3 regions of the Ferribacterium limneticum genome follow, and region 3 is predicted to be linked to each of the others. Evidence: predicted binding sites of a transcription regulator. Region 3 holds the regulator's gene; each other region holds the start of a gene.
The links. The regulator sigma-54, encoded in region 3, starts transcription at its own class of promoters, with help from an activator protein. The targets are predictions, from matches to a motif close to TGGCACGCTTNCTGCTNA.
Positions count from the first base shown of each region.

Region 1: a site for sigma-54 is predicted at 964-981, ahead of nifB (nitrogenase cofactor biosynthesis protein NifB). Genes of this name have one in related genera too.
Region 2: a site for sigma-54 is predicted at 1,176-1,193, ahead of KI617_RS17640 (ammonium transporter). Genes of this name have one in related genera too.

Region 1 is NZ_CP075191.1:1,921,293-1,923,536, reverse strand. Features, by position in the region: gene KI617_RS09100 (hypothetical protein) at 1-283, shown strand, start outside; gene KI617_RS09095 (NifB/NifX family molybdenum-iron cluster-binding protein) at 382-774, shown strand; gene nifB (nitrogenase cofactor biosynthesis protein NifB) at 1,016-2,244, shown strand, end outside.
Region 2 is NZ_CP075191.1:3,674,105-3,676,348, forward strand. Features, by position in the region: gene KI617_RS17640 (ammonium transporter) at 1-1,144, opposite strand, end outside; gene mltA (murein transglycosylase A) at 1,304-2,244, opposite strand, start outside.
Region 3 is NZ_CP075191.1:4,157,436-4,159,679, reverse strand. Features, by position in the region: gene lptB (LPS export ABC transporter ATP-binding protein) at 1-337, shown strand, start outside; gene KI617_RS20000 (RNA polymerase factor sigma-54) at 365-1,834, shown strand; gene hpf (ribosome hibernation-promoting factor, HPF/YfiA family) at 1,850-2,176, shown strand; gene ptsN (PTS IIA-like nitrogen regulatory protein PtsN) at 2,227-2,244, shown strand, end outside.

The DNA of each region.
Region 1 (2,244 bases), 2.0 Mb from region 3:
GCCCAAATCCCGCGAAATACGCCGCGTGCTGGTCTCGCTCGACGAACACATCGCCCAGGCCTGCGACATCGAACCTGACCGGGGCGATGACCCGCACATCGTCACCCTGCGCCACGCTGAAATTGCCTCGCTGCGGGCCCACGTCTACCTGCACGGCCAACGGGCCGGCACCTACGGCATCTTCTATGAATTTCCGCACCCGGTGCCGGGCATTGTGGAGAGCGAGGAAAACCTGCCGCTACCCAAGCTGCTGGCCAGCCTTGCGCTGCATTTTGATGCCTGAATTGCCACCCGCCTTCTCGCCGTGACTGGCTCGGCGCTTACCCGCATGGCCGACTGAATACCCACCTACCCCATGATCAAATCTTTCGGCTCCACCCCATGAAAATCGCCATCGCCACCAAGGATTTCGCCACCGTCAGCAGTCACGCCGGGCAAACCCGGCAGTGGCTGCTCTACGATCTCTCCAGTCACCGCGCAAATCGGCTACTTCCAGCGCCGCGCAGGGTGGATCTGGAGAAGGAACAGGTGCTCCACGTGTTTGCGGATGACGCGCCACATCCGCTCGACGGCGTTGATATCATCGTCGCCGCCAGCGCTGGCGACGGTTTTATCCGCCACATGAAGAAACGCGGCACCGAAGTGCTGCTGACCGGCGAAACCGACCCGGCCATCGCCATCACCCGCCTGCTGGCCGGCGAAGCCCTGCTCGACCCTCGCTTCGACATCACGACCAGCCTGTGCCGGATTCGCGATCTCTTTTCGCGATACTGAACGCCCCGCCTCAGCGCACCGGCTCGACCAGTGCCGCTTGCAGCGCGACGGCCGCTTGGCAACGGCCAGGCGCCAAACCGGCGTTGCAACAAAGCGATTGGCGCAAGCCCTGTCACATATCCGACAAGACAACCGACAGGCCGCTGAAACCGGATTCATAAGCACCTGTTTTATATGGGTTTCAATGACTGGCACACCGATTGCTGAATAGGCTCCGCACAGCATTCGAGGAGCCTTCATCGTGGAACTTCCAGTCATCAGCAACACCGCGCCGGCAGCAGAAGGCGGCGGCTGTTCCTCCAGCGGCTGCGGCACTGCGCCGGACGCTTTGGGCCATCTACCTGACCACATCCGCGCCAAGGTCCAGGACCACCCCTGCTATTCGGAAGAAGCGCACCACTACTTCGCCCGCATGCATGTGGCCGTCGCCCCGGCCTGCAACATTCAGTGCAACTACTGCAACCGCAAGTACGACTGCTCCAACGAATCCCGCCCGGGCGTCGTTTCCGAGCTGCTGACGCCGGATCAGGCGATCAAGAAGGTACTCGCCGTCGCCGCCGAAATCCCGCAGATGACCGTACTCGGCATCGCCGGACCCGGAGACCCCCTGGCCAACCCGGGCCGCACCTTTGAAACTTTCGAACAGCTCTCCGCGCGCGCCCCGGACATCAAGCTGTGCGTGTCGACCAACGGCCTCAGCCTGCCGCAATACGTCGACGAAATCGCCAAACACAACATCGACCACGTGACGATCACCATCAACTGTGTCGATCCGGAAGTGGGCGCCAAGATCTATCCGTGGATCTACTGGGAGAACAAGCGCATCTTCGGCATCGAAGGCGCGAAGATCCTGATCGAGCAGCAGCAGAAGGGTCTGCAGATGCTGACCGACCGGGGCATCCTGGTGAAGGTCAACTCGGTGCTGATCCCCGGCGTCAATGACGAGCATCTCAAGGAAGTCTCGAAGATCGTCAAGGCCAAGGGCGCCTTCCTGCACAACGTCATGCCGCTGATCGCCGAGCCTGAGCACGGCACCTACTACGGCATCATGGAGCAGCCGGAACCGACCCCGGAAATGCTGCAGGACCTGCAGGATGCCTGCGCCGGCGACATGGCGATGATGCGCCACTGCCGCCAGTGCCGCGCCGATGCGGTCGGCCTCCTGGGCGAGGATCGCGGCGACGAGTTCACGCTCGACAAGATCGACGTCATGGATGTCGATTACGAAGCCGCCATGGTCCGCCGCAAGGTGGTGCATGACGAGATTCTCGAGAAGCTCGACGCCAAGCGCGGCATCGTCAAGCCGAAGCACGAGGGCATCCCGGAAGGTTCGCGCCCGGTGCTGATGGCGGTGGCCGGCAAGAACGGTGTCGTCGCCGAGCACTTCGGCCACGCCAAGGAATTCCTGATCTACGAAGCCTCGCCGGAAGGCGTCCGCTTCATCAGCCACCGCAAGACCGAGCTGTACTG
Region 2 (2,244 bases), 480 kb from region 3:
CCTCGTATTCTTCTTCCTGGTCGAGACGCAGGCCCAGCGTTGCCTTCAAGGCGCCATAGACCAGCGCACCGCCGGCCATGGCGACGACAATGGCCAGGGCGGTCATGATCAGTTGCGGCATGAAGGCAATGCCACCGGCGCCACCGAGCGCCTTGCTGCCGAAAATGCCGGCCGCAATGCCGCCCCAGGCGCCGCACATGCCGTGCAGCGGCCAGACGCCCAGTACGTCATCAATCTTCCACCGGTTCTGGACCAGCGTAAACATGACAACGAAGAGGCCGCCAGCCACGCCACCAACCACCAGCGCCCCAATCGGGTGCATCAGGTCGGAACCGGCACACACCGCCACCAGGCCAGCCAGCGGGCCGTTGTGCAGGAAGCCGGGGTCGTTCTTGCCGGCGACCAGTGCCACCAGCGTGCCACCGACCATCGCCATCAGTGAATTCAGCGCGACCAGGCCGGAAATCTTGTCGAGCGTCTGGGCGCTCATCACGTTGAAGCCGAACCAGCCAACGGTCAGAATCCAGGCGCCCAGCGCCAGGAAAGGGATCGATGACGGCGGATGGGCGGAGATCCGGCCATCCTTGCTGTAGCGCCCGTAGCGAGCGCCCAGCAGCAGCACGGCGGGCAAGGCGATCCAGCCCCCCATCGCATGCACGACGACCGAACCGGCAAAGTCATGGAACTCTTCGCCAAAGCTGGCTTTCAGCCAGGCCTGGATGCCGAAAGCCTGATTCCAGGCGATGCCTTCGAAGAAGGGATAGACGAAGCCAACCAGCAGGAAGGTGGCGATTAGCTGCGGGTGAAACTTGGCCCGCTCGGCAATGCCACCGGAGATGATGGCTGGAATCGCTGCGGCGAAAGTCAGCAAGAAGAAGAACTTGGTCAGCTCGAAACCGTTCTTTTCCATCAACGTTTCGACGCCGGAGAAAAAATTGACGCCGTAGGCGATGCTGTAACCAACGAAGAAGTAAGCGATGGTCGACATGCCGAAATCGCTCAGGATCTTGACCAGGGCATTGACCTGATTTTTCTTGCGAACAGTACCGACTTCGAGGAAGGCGAAGCCGGCGTGCATGGCCAGCACCATGATGGCACCGAGCAAAATGAAGAGTACGTTGCTGCTGGATTGATACGTTTCCATGAAACCCCCAAAAACAAAGATTGGAAAGCTGGAAGCAAGCACCATTCCAGTGCATTAAAAATGTTACAAATCAGTGCATTGCAAACATCATTGCGCAACACAAGGCACCGACTTGGTGCGATTGCAGACAATCGCGCTCGATAGCGGTGCGCCAGCGCCTCATTTCGGCGCAAGTTCTGCCGGCAGTAAAACCCACATCCGGCCAGTCTGTTTCATCCGCCCCGCCTGTTCGCCGGCTTCCTTGCCGAAGCCCCAGAAGAAGTCGGCACGCACAGCCCCCTTGATCGCCCCACCGGTATCCTGCGCCATGACCAAACGGTTCAACGACGCCGCCGAGTTCGGATGGGTCGTCGCCAGAAAGACCGGCGAACCGAGCGGCACCGAACGCGGATCGACAGCAATGCTGCGCTCCGCCGTCAGCGGCACGCCGAGAGCGCCGATTGGCCCGTCGTTGCTGTTTGGCACTTCGCGGAAGAAGACATAGCTCGGATTCGTATTGAGCAGATTATCCAGACGTGCCGGGTTGGCCCGAGCCCAGGCCTGGATGCCCTGCATCGACGCCTCTTCCAGCTTCAACTCGCCACGCTCGACCAGCGCCTTGCCGATGGACTGATAGGGATGCCCGTTCTGGTCGGCGTAATTCAGGCGAACCATGCCGCCATCGGCCAGCTTGACCCGCCCCGAACCTTGCACCTGCAGGAAGAACAGCTCGACGGCATCGTCGACATAGAGCAGCGTCTTGCTCGGCACCTTGTCGCCACGCGCCGAGATTTCGGCCCGCGACCAGTAGGGCACTACCTTGTTGCCCTCCAGGCGGCCACGCACGCGCTTGTCCTTGAGCTCCGGGAAGACGGCGGACAGGTCGATGGTCAGCAGATCGTCAGGCACCCCCCGCACCGGCTGCTCATAAGCTTTCGCCCGCGTCCGGCTGCCCCGCAACAAGGGTTCGTAATAGCCGGTGACCAGTCCGTTAACGGCGCCATCGCCATTGGCGATCGCGTAAGGTTTCAGATGCTGCTCGAAGAAACGCCGCGCCTCGCCCCCCGATTGGCCATCCACCGCTTTCGCCAACTCGCAGACACGTTTCCAGCCCGCCGCAT
Region 3 (2,244 bases):
TCGCCACGTCAATGCCTCGGCATTGTCTGGTGGCGAGCGCCGGCGGGTTGAAATTGCCCGGGCGCTGGCTACCAACCCGCGATTCATCCTGCTTGACGAGCCGTTTGCCGGCGTTGATCCGATCGCCGTACTCGAAATCCAGAAGATCATTCGCTTCCTCAAGGAGCGGGGCATCGGCGTGCTGATTACCGACCACAACGTCCGTGAAACCCTCGGCATCTGCGATCACGCCTACATCATCAACGCCGGAAACGTACTGGCCGCTGGACGTCCGGCCGAAATCGTTGATAATGAAAGCGTACGGAAGGTTTATCTCGGCGAGCATTTCAGGCTCTGACCGACAGACCCGACCCGACACTATCCGATGAAGCCTGCCCTCCAGCTAAAACTATCCCAGCATCTGGCGCTGACCCCTCAGCTCCAGCAGTCGATCAAGCTTCTTCAGTTGTCGACTGTCGAGATGCAGCAGGAAATCGAGCGTTACCTGCTCGAAAACCCAATGCTGGAACGTGAAGACGAGCACGCTGGCGAGAGTTTCTCATCCGCCCAGCAGTTCGATGCGCCGCAAAGCAGCGAAGGCGAACGCGAGCAGAAGGTTGAGCGGGAAGAACGGGATGCCCGCGAAGAGCGCGAGCAGGATGTTCCGTCAGCCCCATCCGAAGTGGACGATGATCGCTGGTCTTCCGATGCCGGTACCTTCACCGGCGCCGGGCGCGACGAGGACGACGATAGCGATTCCCGCGACATCCATGCCGCCAACGTCAGTCTGCGCGACCATCTAGGCTGGCAGCTGGGCATGACCCAGGTGTCGGAGCGCGACCGCAGTCTGGTGCGCTTCCTGATCGAAGCGCTCGACGACGATGGTTATCTCTCGGCGACGCTGGTCGAACTGTGGGAAACCCTGCCGCCGGAGTACGAAATTGAAATCGAAGAGCTGGAAATCGCCTTGCGCCATATCCAGAATTTCGACCCGATCGGCATTGGCGCCCGCAGTCTGCAGGAGTGTCTGACCCTGCAGCTCAAGGTCTTGCCGGAGAGTGCGGAGCGAACGCTGGCTCTCTCCATTGTCGACAAGCATCTCGAACTGCTGGCTGCCCGCGATTTCGCCAAGATTCGTCGCCTGACCGGCTGCGATGACGAGGCCTTGAAGGCCGCGCACAGCCTGATCACCAGCCTCAACCCGCGGCCGGCGGCCGGCTATGCCCAGATTGAAGCGCGCTACATCACGCCGGACGTGATCGTGAAAAAGCTGAAGGGCAAATGGACTGCCTACATCAATCCCGACGCCTATCCGCGACTGCGCATCAACCGCCTGTATGCCGAGATTCTCGCCAAGCAGCGGCGCGGCAACGGCAACCTGTCCACGCAATTGCAGGAAGCGCGCTGGCTGATCAAGAATGTCCAGCAGCGCTTTGAAACCATACACCGTGTCACGCAGACCATCGTCGACCGCCAGCGCCAGTTCTTCGAACATGGCGAAGTAGCCATGCGGCCGCTGGTCTTGCGTGAAATTGCCGATATTCTCGGCCTGCACGAGTCGACCGTATCGCGGGTGACCAGCCAGAAATACATGGCGACACCACGCGGTATCTTCGAACTGAAATACTTCTTTGGCAGCCATGTCGCCACCGATACCGGTGGTGCCTGTTCTGCCACGGCCATCCGGGCATTGATCAAGCAGTTGATCGCTGCCGAGGATGGCAAGAAGCCCTTGTCGGATAGCCAATTATCCGAAATACTAGGCCAACAGGGAATCGTAGTTGCCCGACGGACGGTTGCCAAATACCGCGAGTCGCTCAATATCCCCCCGGTCAATTTACGCAAGACCCTGTAGAGAGAGGAGAAAAAAGTGAATCTGCAGATTAGTGGTCACCATATCGAAGTTACCCCCGCCCTGCGCGAATACGTCGAGAACAAGCTGGATCCCGTGATCCGTCATTTCGACAAGGTAACCGGCGTTAACGTCGTTCTGTCCGTCGAAAAGCTGAAGCAGAAAGCGGAAGTGACTGTGCACGTGCCTGGCAAGGACATGCATGCCGAAGAATCCGGTGACGACCTTTACGCCGCCATCGATGCTCTGTTCGACAAGCTGGACCGTCAGGTTCAGAAATACAAGCAAAAGGTTCAGGATCACCATCGCGGTGACAAGCCCGGACTGATTGCCGCTGACGAATAAGCGCCGACCGGCCGCAGCACTGCTGCGGCCTCGCTTTACTACCCACCCCTATGAACCCTCTTATCAAT